Regions from separate parts of the Robertmurraya sp. FSL R5-0851 genome, predicted to be linked through region 2. Evidence: predicted binding sites of a transcription regulator. Region 2 holds the regulator's gene; each other region holds the start of a gene.
The links. Region 2 encodes Rex, which represses fermentation and respiration genes when NADH is low (regulators of the CRP and FNR family bind a similar motif). Its sites were predicted from a motif close to TTGTGAAATATTTCACAA; they were not measured.
Positions count from the first base shown of each region.

Region 1 (4,216 bases), 2.5 Mb from region 2:
CCCATTTTTGACCAAGGACCTTCATCGAAAGCTTTTCTAGCAGCCTTCACAGCGAGGTCTACATCTACTTCGTTGGCCTCAAAAACAGTTGCTAGCACTTCGCCAGTAGCTGGGTTATAGGTTTCGAAAGTCTTTTGAGCTTTACTTTCGACGAATTCTCCATTAATAAAAAGCTTCTTTTTACCAGATAGGAATTTCTCTACTTTTTCATGCAATTGAACAGTTAATTGACTCATTGTTTCCCTCCCGCTATTAAATGGTTTAGAATTTCCAAACTATGACAACGCTTACATGGTTAATACTATCATTTTATAAAACTATTTTTCAATCATAAATATAGTAAATATTCCGATAGTGTTTGACACGATTTTTCGACAAAAAAATAAATAATCGCCTAAAATAGACGATTACGATTAGTCAATATTACAATATTCAATCGGACAGTTCTCACAATCTATTTCCTTTTTTAAATAACTTAGGTCATGGACAGTAATTATTTTTTTGTTAATAGAAATAATATGTTTCTTTCTTAATTCAGTCAGCATTCTACTAATACTTTCTCTTGCTGTGCCACAGAAATTCGCTAGATCTTGATTGGTTAATGGAACCGATATTTCAATTCCATTTTCTCTTAATACACCATAACTATTACATAACCTAATAATGGTTGAATAGAGTGCTCCTTTTTTTCCATTTAACACTAAATCACGAAACTTAGTAGTGGTTTTTCTTATATGATCATTCATCCATCGAAGGAATTCAATAGCTAACTGGCTATTTTTAAAAAAGGCATGTTCAAGTTCAGTAATATTGATGGCTGCAACTTCACCATTTTCTATTATTTTGGCATTAAATATATACCTTGGATCCACAGTAAATAAGGTTAGTTCTCCTACAATATCATAATGCTTACAAAGTCTTAAGCTCAGCTCATTGCCTTCAGCGTTCATTTTTGAAATTTGAACCTTACCTGATAAAATAATATACATTTCTCTTGCTTCTTGTCCTTCTTTAAACAGATAGCTTCCTTTTTTTATAGGTACAATTCGTTCAGCCGATTTTAATAATTCGCCAAGTTCGTAGGATAATTCTTCTTTATATTTTTGAATCACCATCGGTATCCTCCTTTAAGCGTTGGCCATATATTTTTATTTAAAAGAATGTTATGTAACTGGTCAATATAGTTTACTTAAAAATGAGTTAACGTTTTGTGACAGAAATCACATTTAACTTAATAATTTCTTATAATAGTGATATTTGTAACAGCAGTGAAAGGGGAGTTTTACATATTCAAATAGTGTAAACCCTAGCTTTCAATAGTTTAATGATGAAATACGGGTAATGTAACCGTTTCACAAATAGTCACGAAGCGTTCAATAGTTTTTCTATTAACAAAAGTGAGAATGAGGGGTAAAATGACAGTAAATATTGTGATTTTTTTCACATTTTGAAAAGAGAAAGGATCCTGAACATGTATAATGAGCTTACACCTATTGAGGAAGCGGCATTAAACGCTAAGAAAAAAAGAGATACGTGGATGTCATCTAAACTCCATTACTTTATTAAAGCAATGCTTGCTGGAGTCTATATTGGTTTCGGAATCATGGTATCGTATAAAACGGGAGAATTTTTCTTTGATGCCGGGTCTCCATCTGCGATGCTGTTGGTAGCGATTTTCTTTGGGACTGCTCTCGTAATGATTATTTACGGTGGGGCGGAGTTGTTTACTAGTAACGCAATGACAATGACCATCGGAACGTTAAGAAAGGAAACTACCTGGTATGAGACGTTGCAAATCTGGCTGGCTTGTTACTTTGGCAATTTAGCTGGAGCATTGTTTTTTTCTCTTCTGATTATGCTATCGGGCTTATTTTTATCACCAGACAAATCGGAACTTTTGATGGACGTTGCAAGTTATAAGATGCACGGACATACATTAGAAATCTTTTTTCGTGCCATCCTTTGTAACTGGCTGGTATGTTTAGCTATTTGGTTACCAATGCATGTAAAAGGTGACGTAGCAAAACTCCTATTAACCCTCTTACTTGTATTTGGTTTTGTTATCTCTGGCTATGAACACAGCATTGCAAATATGGCGCTATTTGGAATTGCTCTAATGGTTCCACATCCAGAAACGATTACCATTTGGTCAGCAATCCATAACATCATACCTGTAACCCTTGGAAATTTAATTGGAGGAAGTATTTTTGTCGGAGCTTTATATGTGTACCTAAATAAAAAGCCTGTTGTTAAAGAAAAGAAAGTACTAGAAAATGAAGTTTCTTTCTCCGTCTCAGAGAAGAGAGTAGCTAAATTGTAAGGATTTATCGGATGAAAAATCTCCTTGATATCGTTCAAGGAGGTTTTTTTTGATGATGAAGAGGTTACTAATTAGTGAAAATGCCCATACAGGACAACTTTGCCTCACATATACTGCCGATAGATGTCATGGGAGGTGGAAGTAATGAGCGCAGAAGCTGGATTCGGCTACGGCGGTGGATTTGCTTTGATCGTCGTTTTGTTCATCCTATTGATTATTGTGGGAGCAGCATATGTGGGATGGGGATATTAATTAGTTTTTAATAATAAAAGGGGTTGAAAGGTATGGGCTATAACTACGGATATGGTTATGGTGGATGTGGGTATGGATACGGAGGATTTGTGTTAATTGTCGTATTATTTATCTTATTAATCATTGTAGGCGCTTCGTGGTTATAAGAAGAAATAAACAACCTGCTTGAAGGGGCAGGTTGTTTATTTTTGGATACACAGGAAAAAATACTTTTAAAATATAATAATTTGTACATACTAAATAAAAAGAACGAAAGAATCTCTAGAATGGGGGCAATTGCTATGTTCTTTAACAGAAAAGCTCAAGAAGAAAAACCGGAAGATATTTTAATGGATATTGAAGTGTATACATGTGCTGATAACGATTGTATTGGTTGGATGAGAAAAGAGTTTGCAAGCTCCGATTTAAAATGTCCATTGTGTGGACACGACACAACAATGGAAGTTAGAGAGTTGCCTAAAATCAATTAGTGATTAGAAGCAAGGCGTTGCCTTGCTTCTTTAGTGTGTATCTGTATTGTAGTAGTGGTCATTAAATGCTTGTTCAGCAGCAGCTTCAGAAGCAAATAGGGCATCGTCATCTTCGATTACATGAAAGGTCTCATTTAAAAATAAAGCGACTCCACCGGGATTATGAGGATGTTGTACAATTTCAGCCGCTCTTATATTAGATACAGTCGGAGTATGTGGGTTATTATAAATCACGAACACCTCATCACCTACTTTGACCTCTTTTGGATTGACCATTTCCATCTCATCATTACCTCCTTTTAGTTAATGAACATATATATATCGTTCTCATCAAAATCAAGTGTTATTCTTCCAAAAGGGATGGGAACGTTCACATAACTATCACAGTTAGGGAGAGTATCGCTTTTTTCAGGTGATATAATAAGAGTGTAAAGAAAAACAAATAAAAAAAGAAAGGAGTTAACATTTTAGGAGACTCAACCATATAGTGTTCGTTCCGTAAGTAAGTATATGAGAACGAGTAAACTATAAAGTCCACGCATAATTTGTGAAGCGGTGAAAAGAGAGGAAAATGTAAAGTCCCTACAATTTAATCACTACTTATTTAGTAAAAAGTTTCTTAGTAGGTAGCAAAGACTTGATGCTGAAATTCTCATTTTAAGTATTGTAGCTATATTGTGTTATGAAAATATAGTTACGAGAAGATAAAAAGGGGGTAGAAGCCAACGCCTTGGGTTAAAAAGTAGACCAAAAACGGAAAATTTGGCCATGGAAATTACAACTTCCTTTATAGAATTCTAATAAAGCTTCCATTATGTGAATGAAAGATAAAATTAAAACTTAATAAGGCTGTTTGTTATTCGAAAGGAATACCTTCTCACTTCTCGTAGTAAGTGAGACCATCCAACGTAATCCTAAAACGGAACAAACACACATCAGCATAGTATTAAAAGAGCTTAACCTTGTTATTTGGAGTAGGAAAATAACTAAACCGGAAGCAAAGCTGATGAAAAATGGTTGGGTCCCCTAAGATGTTGACTTTCTCTCTAGTATAGCTAGAGAGTTTTTATTTAATCTAAAAAGCACAGATTACGTAATCTGTGCCCGTTTTATTATTGATAGCTTGCTTCTAGTTCATCAATTAATGTACCTACGTAGCTTACGGCCTTCTCAA
Region 1 is NZ_JBBOOE010000001.1:2,726,523-2,730,738, reverse strand. Features, by position in the region: gene MKX65_RS13985 (aldehyde dehydrogenase family protein) at 1-236, opposite strand, end outside; gene MKX65_RS13980 (helix-turn-helix domain-containing protein) at 414-1,115, opposite strand; gene MKX65_RS13975 (formate/nitrite transporter family protein) at 1,472-2,320, shown strand; gene MKX65_RS13970 (YjcZ family sporulation protein) at 2,465-2,572, shown strand; gene MKX65_RS13965 (YjcZ family sporulation protein) at 2,605-2,718, shown strand; gene MKX65_RS13960 (cold-inducible protein YdjO-related protein) at 2,854-3,042, shown strand; gene MKX65_RS13955 (transcriptional regulator SplA domain-containing protein) at 3,073-3,324, opposite strand; gene pepF (oligoendopeptidase F) at 4,155-4,216, opposite strand, start outside.
Region 1: MKX65_RS13975 (formate/nitrite transporter family protein) is a predicted target of Rex. The motif match lies at 1,429-1,446, and genes of this name have one in related genera.

Region 2 (4,216 bases):
TAAAATACCCTCCTCGAGTTTTTTCAATCTATTCTGTCTTCGTTTAGTTTTTAAATAAGAAAATCTCTACTCTTATCCAAGAATAGCAAGAATATCGTTTTCACGTAGAATTAAGTACTCTTTTCCTTCGTACTTCACTTCTGTGCCAGCGTATTTTGAGAAGATAATGCGGTCGTCCACAGAAACTTCAAGAGCTACACGCTCACCGCTTTCAAGTACGCGGCCAGTGCCGACAGCAACTACTTTGCCTTCTTGAGGCTTCTCTTTAGCAGAGTCTGGTAGTACAATACCGCTTGCCGTTTTTTCTTCCGTTTCAACTAGCTCAATTACAATGCGATCACCTAGTGGCTTTAACAAGTGAAACAACCTCCTCAAATATATGAAAGATTTTTATTATTAGCACTCACTTAACTAGAGTGCTAACACAACTATTATATTAATGAATCTCTACCTTTTTTGCAAGCGAGAAACCGCTTTTTTTTATAAATTTTTTGTAAAAGTCCCCCCATAACTTGTTAATTGTACAACCTTACTAAGTATGTACTTTTCCACCTATTCTATCCATATAATGCTAAAATACGGACGATAATTCTTCTTATTTGATACAACCTGATGTTTACGAGTAGAATAACTATATTGGATGGAAAAGGAGACTTGTTTTGAAACGTGAATATTGGATTATATTAATTGCTTATATTGCTATGCAGCTTTCAAGCTTTATTGGTGTCCCTATCACCTCTCTGATACTAGAACTGATTGGTTTTGAAACCCATCACTCTCAAGGGTTCGCAGGGGTCACTTGGCTTGTCATAAGCTTTTCGCTCACACTTGTGATTGTCCTGATGTTGTTGCGTAATGAGATGGTAAACACAAATGAAGTAAGAAGCGGAGCCAGCTTAGGTCGATCGATCCTTTGGTCTATCACAGGTGTCTTTCTTGCCCTATTTGCCCAAGCCTTTGCTGCAAATATTGAACGTTTGATTGGTATTGATGTTGGTTCTGAAAATACGCAACAGATTCTACGCATCATTGAGTCCTTTCCTATTATGATTGTCGTGAGCTCAGTGATTGGTCCTATATTAGAAGAAATTGTTTTTCGTAAGATCATTTTTGGGGCTTTTTATAAGCGATTTAACTTTTTTCTATCAGCCTTGCTTAGCTCCGTTATTTTTTCTTTTGCCCATATGGAGCCGGAGCACACTCTACTTTATTCCGCAATGGGATTCACCTTTGCGTATTTGTATGTAAAAACCAATCGGATTCTCGTTCCGATCGTTGCTCACGTATCGATGAATACGTTCGTTGTTCTTGTGCAATCCGTATTTAAGGAAGACTTAGAAAAATTAATCAAACAAGCAGAACAAATGCAAAGCTTTATTGGAGGATTCTTCTTATGAGACAGTCACCTTTATTTTCAGGAATTATATACATCATCTTAGGTGCTCTGTTCACAGTGTTTGCCATACAGGACTTACAGCAAAATGGAGAGTGGGGCTTTTTCACCTACCTGCTTGTCTTGCTAGCGACCTTTGATATTGGTTCAGGCATTCGGATGATTCTTTTACATTTTAAAATTAAAGAGATCAAGAAAGAGCAAAAGAAATAGCCGCTCCACTAAGGGGCGGCTTACTGTTTATTCTTCTACCATTTCTTCATCCATTGAATAATGCTTTAAAAAGTACACCAGTGACTGTAACTCAATAGCCAGATCAATATGGTGAACCCTGATGGATGAGGGAACCGTTAATCGGGCCGGGGTAAAGTTTAAAATGCCTCTCACCGATCCTTGAACCATTCGATCGGTAATGGATTGTGCAACCGGTGCTGGAACCGTTAATATCGCGACCTGAATGTCTTCTTTTTCAATAACTTCTTCTAGATCATCCATATGGTAGACGGGCACTTCACCAATTTTTGTGCCTACCTTCTCTTCTATCACATCAAATGCAACCGCAATTTTGGTATTATTATTCTTTAAGAAGTTATAGTTTAAAAATGCTGTCCCAAGATTCCCGACCCCAATTAACGCAACCTTCGTTAATTCATCTTGGTCGAGTGTTTTACGGAAAAAGGATAATAAATAGTTTACATTGTAACCGTATCCCTTTTTACCTAAGGCTCCAAAGTATGAAAAATCTCTTCGGATTGTTGCAGAATCGACCTTCACCGCCTCACTTAGTTCAGCCGATGAAACGCGTTGCTTTCCTGATGAGTGTAAACTATTTAAAAAGCGATAATACAATGGTAGTCTTTTCGCCGTTGCTTGTGGGATTTTCATTGATTCATTACTCATCGTTCTTCCCCTACCTTCTACCTTTAACTAATATAGTCTCTCTTCTCTCTTAAAGTCACCGTTTTTACCACCTGTCTTTTCAACCAGGTATGTTTTCCCGATAACCATTCCTTTATCTACTGCTTTACACATATCATACACGGTAAGCGCGCAAACAGAAGCAGCTGTTAACGCTTCCATTTCTACACCTGTATTCCCTTTTGTCTTTACACTAGCAGAAATATGTAGAGTATGGCAATTGTTATCTGATTCCCAATCAAAAGAAATATCAACACCTGTGAGTGGAATAGGGTGACACATTGGAATAATATCCCATGTTTTTTTACTAGCCATAACAGCTGCAACCTGTGCGACTGCTAACACATCCCCCTTTTTCATTTGGTTATGTGTGATTCGATCATATATCTCTTGATTAACTGTGATACTAGAGTGGGCAATGGCCGTCCGTACCGTTTCGGGCTTATCACTCACATCTACCATTTTTGCTCTGCCTTCTTTATTAAAATGAGTGAACTCTGACATCTATTATACACCTCTTTCAAAATCATACACTATTTTCCTCATTTTGTGTGAAAACATTGTAACATAGTTCACAACTCATATCATTGCTCATCCGTATTGAATGCGATACACTAACCGTAGAAGTATAGAGGTGAAATCAATGATACTACTACAAGTAAACCAGCTTTCCAAGTCTTATGGGGCTGACCTTATTTTATCGAATATAAAACTAGAAGTTCAAACAAGAGACCGTATTGCCTTAGTAGGTAGAAACGGGGCCGGGAAATCTACATTACTCAAGATTATTGCCGGTCACCTTTCCTATGAATCAGGTGATTTAATCAAGCCCAAACATGTAACGATCGGGTACTTGGCTCAGAACACAGGTCTTGTTTCCGGATTATCCATTTGGGAAGAAATGCTTACCGTGTTTGAACATGTCATGAAACAAGAGCGGGAACTTCGTAAGCTTGAGGAAAAAATGGCTGATCCTACCGTATTTGAAGATGCTACTTTGTACGAGCGAACAATCAAGGAATATGACCATCTCCAAAATGAGTTTAAGGAGAATGGGGGCTACCAGTACGAGTCAGATATACGTTCTGTCCTACATGGCTTGAACTTCCACTCATTCGATTACTCTACGAAAATTGATAGCTTAAGTGGTGGCCAGAAAACTCGTTTAGCTCTTGCGAAGTTGTTATTAACCAAGCCTGATATTCTTATCTTGGACGAACCTACCAACCATTTAGATATCGATACGTTGTCTTGGCTAGAGCAATATCTTACTGGCTACTCAGGTGCCATCTTAATCGTATCCCACGATCGCTACTTTTTAGACAAAGTGGTCAATCAAGTGTACGAAATTTCTAGGAATCAAATCAGCAAATTCTCAGGAAACTACAGCTCTTATCTTGAACAAAAAGCCGAAAACTACGAGCGTGATCTCAAACAATACGAGAAACAACAAGATGAAATAGCCAAACTACAGGACTTTATTCAAAAAAATCTTGCTCGTGCATCGACCACCAAGCGAGCCCAAAGTAGAAGGAAGACGCTTGAGAGAATGCAAGTTATGGACAAACCTCTTGGAGATGAAAAGTCCGCCTCCTTCGGTTTTGATATTGAAAAGCAAAGTGGCAATGAAGTGTTAAATGTCCACTCCCTAGCAGTTGGTTATCATGATGAACGAATAGCTGAGGAACTTTCCCTCCGAATTACTAGAGGAGATTCCGTTGCCTTAGTTGGACCAAATGGGATTGGAAAATCAACCTTACTCAAAACCATCCAAGGTACGTTACAACCGTTAGAAGGACAAGTTCATTACGGCTCCAATGTTAGCATTGGCTATTATGACCAGGAACAAGCAGCTCTTACTTCAAACAAGCGAGTGTTAAATGAGCTTTGGGACGAATACCCTCT
Region 2 is NZ_JBBOOE010000001.1:264,676-268,891, reverse strand. Features, by position in the region: gene groES (co-chaperone GroES) at 73-357, opposite strand; gene MKX65_RS01500 (CPBP family glutamic-type intramembrane protease) at 660-1,397, shown strand; gene MKX65_RS01495 (YdiK family protein) at 1,394-1,606, shown strand; gene MKX65_RS01490 (redox-sensing transcriptional repressor Rex) at 1,634-2,293, opposite strand; gene moaC (cyclic pyranopterin monophosphate synthase MoaC) at 2,321-2,815, opposite strand; gene MKX65_RS01480 (ABC-F family ATP-binding cassette domain-containing protein) at 2,955-4,216, shown strand, end outside.

Region 3 (4,216 bases), 4.3 Mb from region 2:
ATGGAAGGAAAGAAACCTTAAGGCTCGAACCGATGCAGGGCTCTATGGATTGGAAGCTTGATCGGTCGTATGAACTGGCATACGGAAAGCTTGGGAAAAAAGAAGATCTCGCCAATGTTGCTGGAAAAATAGCTCTTATTCAAAGAGGGGAACTAACCTTTTCGGAAAAAGCATGGTATGCACAGGAAGCTGGTGCCGTCGCTGTGATTATTTTTAATAATATGAATGGTGAGTTTGCTGGAAATCTCGATCGTCCGATTGATATTCCGGTTGCCACCATGTCTAGAGAACTTGGTTTAGGCATCGTTAAATCAATGGCTAGCCAAAAAATCCTTGCAACAACAAATATAATAGAAGAAAAGGATTTGCTTGCTAGTTTTAGTTCGAGAGGACCTGTTACCTCCACGTGGGAAATTAAGCCGGATGTGGTCGCTCCGGGAGTAGCGATAACGAGCACGATACCAGGGGGGTACTTAGCTCTTCAAGGAACAAGTATGGCCGCTCCGCATGTGGCTGGAGCGGCAGCTCTAATCAAGCAAGCTCATCCAGATTGGGGACCGGAAGAGATCAAGGCGGCGCTTATGAATACGGCTATTCCGATCGTTGATGGAAAAAAAGTCCCTTATAAAACATATGAGCAAGGTGCTGGAAGAATAAGAATTCCTGAAGCGATCCAAACAAGTACGCTCGTAAAGCCTGCTTCCCTGCAATTTGGGAAATTTAAGTTAGTAGAAAGGCAGCATGAGCATACCCAGCAGCTGACATTTAAAAATGTAAGCGACCGTCGTATGACCTATCGTTTTGAAGTTCCTCATCAAAGGGACGGAATACAGTTTGAGCTGCCTCTTGCTTTTTCTGTAGATGCGGGAAAAGAAAAAACGGTGGAAGTAACGATGAGTGTGGATCCAAGTGAACTAAATAAAAAAATACATGAAGGCCATTTGACCATCATGGCAGGATCCCAAAAAGTAAGTGTACCCTATCTGTATGTTTTAGAGGAACCGGATTACCCACGTATTATGGGGTTTGAATTTGGTCCTGGAGATAAACATGGGGTGTATCATTACGAAGTGTATTTACCGGGTGGAGCAGATGAATTTGGAATTGCTCTTTTTGATCCAGACACATATCGGTTCGTTAAATTTTTAGATTGGAAACGGAATGTCGCAAGAGGAATGCTAAAGATGGACATTCCAGTTGAGTGGTTACCAGAAAATGGATTATACTTAGCGAAGGTTTTTGCGAAAAAAGCTGGTAAAGAAGATATGGTTGAAACAGGGATTGCTGTCTCGAAAGTGAAAGAACGGTAAGGAAAAGAGGGAGAGAGAACAACGCTCCCTCCATTTGCAATAGGAAAATAAAAAACTTTTTGAACATAATGTGAACAAGAATTTCCATTGTTTGAATTGTGAACTTTTTCACTCCAAACTAATTGACATTGACAAGTGCCTATTGTATGCTTACAAAGGGTATTAATGATAGGGTTTTCAACATGGGTACTGTATAAATATAGTTTTCCTAACCCCGAAAAATCCATTGCGAAAAACAATCTTCTATCTACCAGTCTCTTTAAAAGGACGTGCCTGAAATGAATCAAAAAAACCGTCGTCCATATCAAGCAATGGCGTTAATGTCGGGGATTCTTTCGCAGTTGGTAGGCTCCGTATTAATAGGCATTTTTGCCGGAAGATGGCTTGATCGTACACTCGACACCGAGCCGCTTTTTTTAATCATCGGACTACTCCTCGGATTAGCAGCTGGCGTATATGCCATGATCAGACTAATTCAACATTTCTTTTCAGGAGATAATAAGTGATGCCCGAAATACAATCGATCTACATCCGGCAACGAAAGTACATATTCTTCTTACTAGCTTTATACGTGCTAGGGTGGGGATTTACCTCATATCAAACTATTTTTTTAGGGCTTATTTTAGGTACGAGCTTAAGCCTTTTTAATTTGTGGTTATTGGCCAGAAGGACTATTAAATTCGGCGATGCAATAGCAAAAGGCGAAAAGGTCCGTTCCCTCGGCATGTTTTCAAGAATGGCTACGGCTGTTTTAGCGGTGATGATCGCTCTTGAATATCCTGACAAGCTCCATTTTTATAGCGTAATTATTGGATTAATGACCTCATATGTGGTTATTATGATAGATTTTTTTCTTCAAGCATTTCATTCACATAAATAGCGGGGAAGAGAGGTGAATACTGTGCATCATGAAGCTCCTTTACATGACTTTATGGGCCTAACCTTTAACTTATCAAATGTATTGATGATAACAATTGCTAGTGCGATTGTCTTTATCATCGCAGTGCTTTCCACTCGCTCATTGGCTATGAAACCAACGGGGATGCAAAACTTCTTCGAATGGGTAATGGATTTCGTCAAAGGAATCATTAATAGTACGATGGATTGGAAAGACGGTGGAAGATTCCACATTCTAGGTATTACATTGATTATGTATATATTCGTATGTAATATGCTTGGACTTCCATTTGGAATTACGTATGACCATACACTTTGGTGGAAATCACCAACAGCTGATCCAGTGATCACACTGACTTTAGCAACGATGGTCGTTGGGCTTTCTCACTATTATGGTGTAAAGCTGAAGGGAGTAAAAGAATACGGTCGCGATTTTGTTCGACCAATGTGGTTCTTGTTCCCGCTGAAACTTATTGAAGAATTTGCAAACACCTTAACACTCGGGCTTCGTCTTTACGGTAACATTTATGCAGGGGAAATCCTTCTAACGTTACTAGCAGGAAGTCTAGCAACTGGAGTCGGCGGCCATCTCGCTGCGATCATTCCAATGCTTGCTTGGCAAGGGTTCTCAATCTTTGTCGGCGCGATTCAGGCGTTTATCTTCACCATGTTAACAATGGTTTACTTGGCACACAAAGTGAGTCATGACCATTAATATATACCCGTTCATTTAATGAACAAAAAATAACAAAATCATGTTTATACATTTTAAGGAGGAACTTTATAATGGGTCTTTTAGCAGCAGCAATCGCAATCGGTTTAGCCGCACTAGGTGCAGGTATTGGTAACGGTCTTATCGTATCTAAAACAGTTGAGGGTATCGCTCGTCAACCAGAAGCTCGTGGTATGCTTCAAACAACTATGTTCATCGGGGTAGCGTTAGTAGAAGCGGTTCCGATCATCGGCGTAGTTATCGCGTTCATGGTTATCGGCGGCTAATATACGGTTTTTTAACAAAACAATGGCGAAGAACATATTACGTGCAGCTTCGCCATTCCTTTATGTTCATCTATTAACAATTGAAACGTTATAAATTGTAAGTGTACGACTCTTGAAGGGAGTGAGCAAGGGTGTTAACAAGCAGTCTAGTATTAGGTGCAGCTGGTGGTGGGTTTAATAGTGGAGATATCCTATTCCAATTAGTAACTTTCATCATCTTGTTAGCATTACTTAAGAAGTTTGCATGGGGTCCGTTAATGGGCATCATGAAACAACGTGAAGAGCATATTGCTGGAGAAATTAATGCTGCTGAACAAAGCCGCGGTGAAGCAAAGCAATTACTAGAAGAGCAACGTACGCTTTTAAAAGAAGCTCGTACAGAAGCTCAAGGATTAATTGAAAATGCGAAAAAGCAAGGCGATGTCCAGCGTGAAGAAATTATTGCGTTAGCGCGTGCGGAAGCAGACCGTCTGAAAGAATCTGCTAAGCTTGAAATCGAACAGCAAAAAGAGCAAGCAGTTGCTGCTATTCGTGAACAAGTAGCTTCATTATCTGTACTTATTGCTTCTAAAGTGATTGAAAAAGAACTATCAGCAGCAGATCAAGAGAAGCTAATCAATGAATATATCCAAGAGGCAGGAGAAGGGCGATGAGCAACTCGACTGTAGCGAAGCGCTATGCGTTAGCTCTTTTTCGACTAGCAAAAGAGCATCAACTTCTTGACCAAATGGAAAATGAAATGCGTGTAGTTAAAAATGTAGTAAAAAATAACGGCGACCTAGGTGTGGTTTTAAAGTCTCCTAAGCTTACGAATGAGAAGAAAAAAGAGATTATTAAACAGGCATTCTCTGGTGCTAGCATGTACGTTCTAAATACGTTAATGATCCTAATTGATCGTCATCGTGAAGACTACATTGAAGCAGTAGCTGATTATTTTATTGAATTTGCAAATGATGAAAGAGGAATTGCTGAGGCGAAAGTATATTCTACTCGTCCACTAACAGAAGCTG
Region 3 is NZ_JBBOOE010000001.1:4,564,834-4,569,049, reverse strand. Features, by position in the region: gene MKX65_RS23280 (S8 family serine peptidase) at 1-1,310, shown strand, start outside; gene MKX65_RS23275 (AtpZ/AtpI family protein) at 1,589-1,816, shown strand; gene MKX65_RS23270 (ATP synthase subunit I) at 1,816-2,190, shown strand; gene atpB (F0F1 ATP synthase subunit A) at 2,212-2,922, shown strand; gene atpE (F0F1 ATP synthase subunit C) at 2,994-3,206, shown strand; gene MKX65_RS23255 (F0F1 ATP synthase subunit B) at 3,338-3,859, shown strand; gene MKX65_RS23250 (F0F1 ATP synthase subunit delta) at 3,856-4,216, shown strand, end outside.
Region 3: MKX65_RS23275 (AtpZ/AtpI family protein) is a predicted target of Rex. The motif match lies at 1,407-1,424, and genes of this name have one in related genera.

Region 4 (4,216 bases), 2.7 Mb from region 2:
CATCCATGTCTTGAAGGAGTTGCTGTGCCTCTTCATTATATGTTGATTTTCGTTACAAATCACTAGATAATTTTTACCATAGAAATGAACCAAAAGGACCATTCCATTCCCATTATTTTTTACTATTGAAAATGAGAAAACCATGTTATTTTTCACTAAATCTATGATAATATAATGATATTCGACTAGTTGGAGGAATATCAATGACTTTATCTAAGCAAGTGACAGATATTTTAAACGGGACTATTGATTCAGTTAAATCAGTTCTTCCATTTGACCTAGCCGTTGAAAAACCATCTCTATTTACACAGCCATTTACACAACATTCAATTGGTGTGCTAATTGGAATGACCGGAGATGTAAGAGGTCGAATTATTATTGATGGAAATGAACAGGTGTTTGGTAAGATTGGAGAAGGAATGTTCGGTATGGCTTTAGAAGGGGAAATGCTAGAGTCTTTCGCTGGAGAGTTAGGAAATATGATTGCAGGGAATTTATCTACAACGATTTCACAAAAAGGCCACGAAACGGATATTACTCCCCCCACGGTTTTGGTTGGAGAAACAAAGGTCTACGGATTTGATAAAGCATTCCGTTTACCGATCAATATTCAAGACTTAGGAACGATTGAACTTATTATTATGGTAGAAAATAAGTAGAGAGGGTTACCCTCTCTACCTTTTTTTAAAATCCGTGGATCGTCATCCCACCGTCAACAAATATGGTTTGACCACTGATATAATTTCCTGCTTCGGAAGCTAGCATGACAACAGGACCTACTAGTTCTGGTAATTCACCGACACGATTTAAAGGAGTGACGGCTAAAATATCTTTTACATACTCTTTGTTAGAAAGTAAGGTTTCTGTTAAAGGTGTTTTGAAATACCATGGGCCAATGCTATTTACATTAATATTATGAGGACCCCATTCTAATGCAAGCACTTTGGTCATTTGAATCATAGCCGCTTTTGTTGCCGCATAAACGACACCTGTCCGCAAAGCAACATGCCCGGCAACAGATGAGATCGATATGATTCTACCCGCCGTTCCGTGCTTCTGCATCACTTTACCAACTTGTTGAGACATCATAAAGGCTGACTTTAAATTGGTATCCATAATCGTCTGCCACTCTTCTTCCGTAACCTCTATTGCTTTAGAACGAATATTCATTCCTGCATTATTGATAAGAATATGTATTTCTCCCCACTCATCCTCCACGGTAGACACAGCCCTTGATATTTCCTCTGTTGAGGTGACATTCGCAGGTATAACGAGCACCCTTCTGCCAAGAGAATGAATAATTTCAGCCGTTTCCCTTAAATCTCCTTCGGTTCGGGAAAGTAGTGCAACATCTGCCCCTGCTTCCGCTAACCCAATGGCTAGTGCTTTTCCAATTCCCCTGCCGGCACCTGTAACTATCGCATGTTTGTTATCTAATCGAAATGATGGTAAGTACACAACGATCCCCCTTTTTCATTCATATATGAATCAACATATCAAACAGTAGTCAAAAAGAAAAGGAAAAAGGGTTTCTTTTTCCTGTCACCTTATTACTTCTTATCCTGTTGTCTTTGCACCTCTATATAAATCTCTTTGCACACCAGTTCACCGCACACCTGACATACTACCTTCCCATCGTAAAGAGTTCGGCAGTGTTCACAATAGTATTTCACCATATATTATCCCTCACTATTTCTTACTGACCAATATTACTATCAGTATATTTATTGCAAGTATAAGAGGTTCCTTCTAGCAGTCTAAAAGCTTGAGGAATAATAATAAATATGAAAAATCTCTGATGAACATAACCATATTCAAATACCAATTATTAACATCACCCTAACACCTCTACCTTAATAATATGTATAGAGGAAATCCCTTTAGCAATAATAGGAACTAGGTGGTGAATAATCTTGGGAATCCTTCAAGCCTTCTTCAATTGGCGAGAAGGAAAATATCAGGAGCATTTAGAAGCAATGTATGAGGATGATAAGTGCCCTCAATGTCATGGAAAAGGGTACCATGTGTATCCTCCTGTAGGAGAGTTTATCCCATATAATCATATTTTTGATTGCGCAGGCTGCGAAGGCTCAGGCTCTTATTCAAAGTGGGATAGCACAATCGTGTAACACACTCTAGGCTTCTAGGGTGTGTTTTATTGTGTAATAAATATCACTCACCTACAAATGCTTTTATGTCGACATTCGTAACCGTTATCATATATATTCAAATTTTATCTTTTTCACAAATTTTTCACATTTCAAGACAACTGTATGTGATTTAAATCACTGTCACGATAACTTTTCACTACTATCATAGTAAATACATAACAATTGAACAATTTGTGAAATCAATGAAAGCTAATGGAATTGAAACAATTGTCTTGTATTATGAAGTTGTAATCATTAATTTATTGTGAAACCTTGGAGAGGAAGTGAGGGTTATGGCGAAAATGGAACTCAATCGAAAAACAAAGACGGAAATTGAGGATAGCTCTTCTTTAAAGGGGACATTAGCTTCCGTTTTCCTATTAGGATTCTTTCTAATAGTGACATGGGTAAGCGTGTACTTCTTATTTTTAGACCGTTTTTAAAGAGAGAAAGGGGGATATATGTATTATGCATATGCATAAATTCGAAAAGATTTGGCTGATATTTGGGATTGGGACTCTTCTAGTTTTCCTAACCGTTTTAGGTGTTAGTGCCTTTTATCTCGGAAACCAACCACCCAGCTGTTTAGCCACAATCAATCCTGAAAAAGTTGATACAACTGCACCATTCAATGAGCCAGGCCTAAAAAAAGTTGAAGGCAAAGACTGGGACTATGAATTAGTATACGTAGCTCAAGCTTTTGCTTATACTCCTGGAGAAATTGAAGTTCCACTTGGAGCAAAAGTTAAGGTAATTGCAACAACAAAAGACGTCATTCACGGATTTCAAGTTGCTGGAACAAATATTAACATGATGTTAGAGCCTGGTTATATAAGCGAGTATGTCACAACCTTTGACAAAGTAGGAGAATACTTAATTTTATGTAATGAATATTGTGGTTCTGGACACCACATGATGACGTCTAAAATCAAGGTGGTGGAATAATGAATACATTAAATGTAAAAATCGATCCTCGTGATGGAAAATTAGTTATGGCTCATTTTTATGTAGCTTTCATCGCTTTAGCTGTCGGTGGGCTGGCAGGACTCCTTCAAACGTTAGTACGTTCTGGAAAATTTGTGTTACCTGCAGGAATTGGCTATTATCAAATCTTAACGGTTCACGGTGTCGTGCTCGGGCTTGTATTAACAACATTCTTCATTATGGGCTTTCAAATTGCTGCTACAAGTCGTACATCAGGTACATTATCCAATCTTCAAAGAAAATTAGGTTGGATTGGCTTTTGGTTAATGACTGCAGGTACGCTAATGACAGCCACAATGATATTACTAAATAAAGCTTCTGTATTATATACCTTTTATGCACCTTTACAAGCACATTTTATTTACTATCTTGGTCTAACACTTGTTGTGGTAGGTAGTTGGGTAGATGGAGCTGCTGTATTAGGTAAATATATTAGCTGGAGAAAGCAAAATCCTGGTCAGCCAAGCCCGTTAATTACGTTTATGGCGGTTGTCAATACGATGTTATGGATTGTCGCAACTATTGGTGTTGCTTCAACCGTACTATTCCAATTACTTCCATGGTCACTTGGAATTGTTGATCGAGTGGACGTTTTAGTTAGCCGTACACTGTTCTGGTATTTTGGACATCCACTTGTTTATTTTTGGTTATTACCTGCCTATATGGCATGGTATGTAGTCATTCCAAAAGTCATTGGTGCAAAAATCTTCTCTGATTCGCTTGCTCGTTTGTCCTTTATCCTATTTTTACTATTCTCTATCCCTGTTGGTTTTCACCATCAGTTAATGGAGCCAGGAATTGATCCTGCTTGGAAGTTCTTACAGGTTATCTTAACGTTTTTAGTTGTCATACCATCATTAATGACTGCTTTCTCCCTCTTTGCTACTTTCGAAAGCTATGGCCGCTCTAAAGGAGCTACCGGACTTTTCGGATGGTTTAAAAAGCTGCCTTGGGGAGATGCAAGATTTACGGTACCTTTTATCGGGATGCTTTCATTCATTCCTGCAGGTGCCGGTGGACTGGTGAATGCTTCTCATCAGTTGAACCAGGTGATTCATAATACGATTTGGGTTACTGGACAC
Region 4 is NZ_JBBOOE010000001.1:2,970,890-2,975,105, forward strand. Features, by position in the region: gene MKX65_RS15275 (chemotaxis protein CheX) at 204-659, shown strand; gene MKX65_RS15280 (SDR family NAD(P)-dependent oxidoreductase) at 685-1,458, opposite strand; gene MKX65_RS15285 (methionine aminopeptidase) at 1,914-2,129, shown strand; gene MKX65_RS15290 (cytochrome c oxidase subunit 2A) at 2,444-2,593, shown strand; gene MKX65_RS15295 (cytochrome c oxidase subunit II) at 2,619-3,095, shown strand; gene MKX65_RS15300 (cbb3-type cytochrome c oxidase subunit I) at 3,095-4,216, shown strand, end outside.
Region 4: MKX65_RS15290 (cytochrome c oxidase subunit 2A) is a predicted target of Rex. The motif match lies at 2,242-2,259, and genes of this name have one in related genera.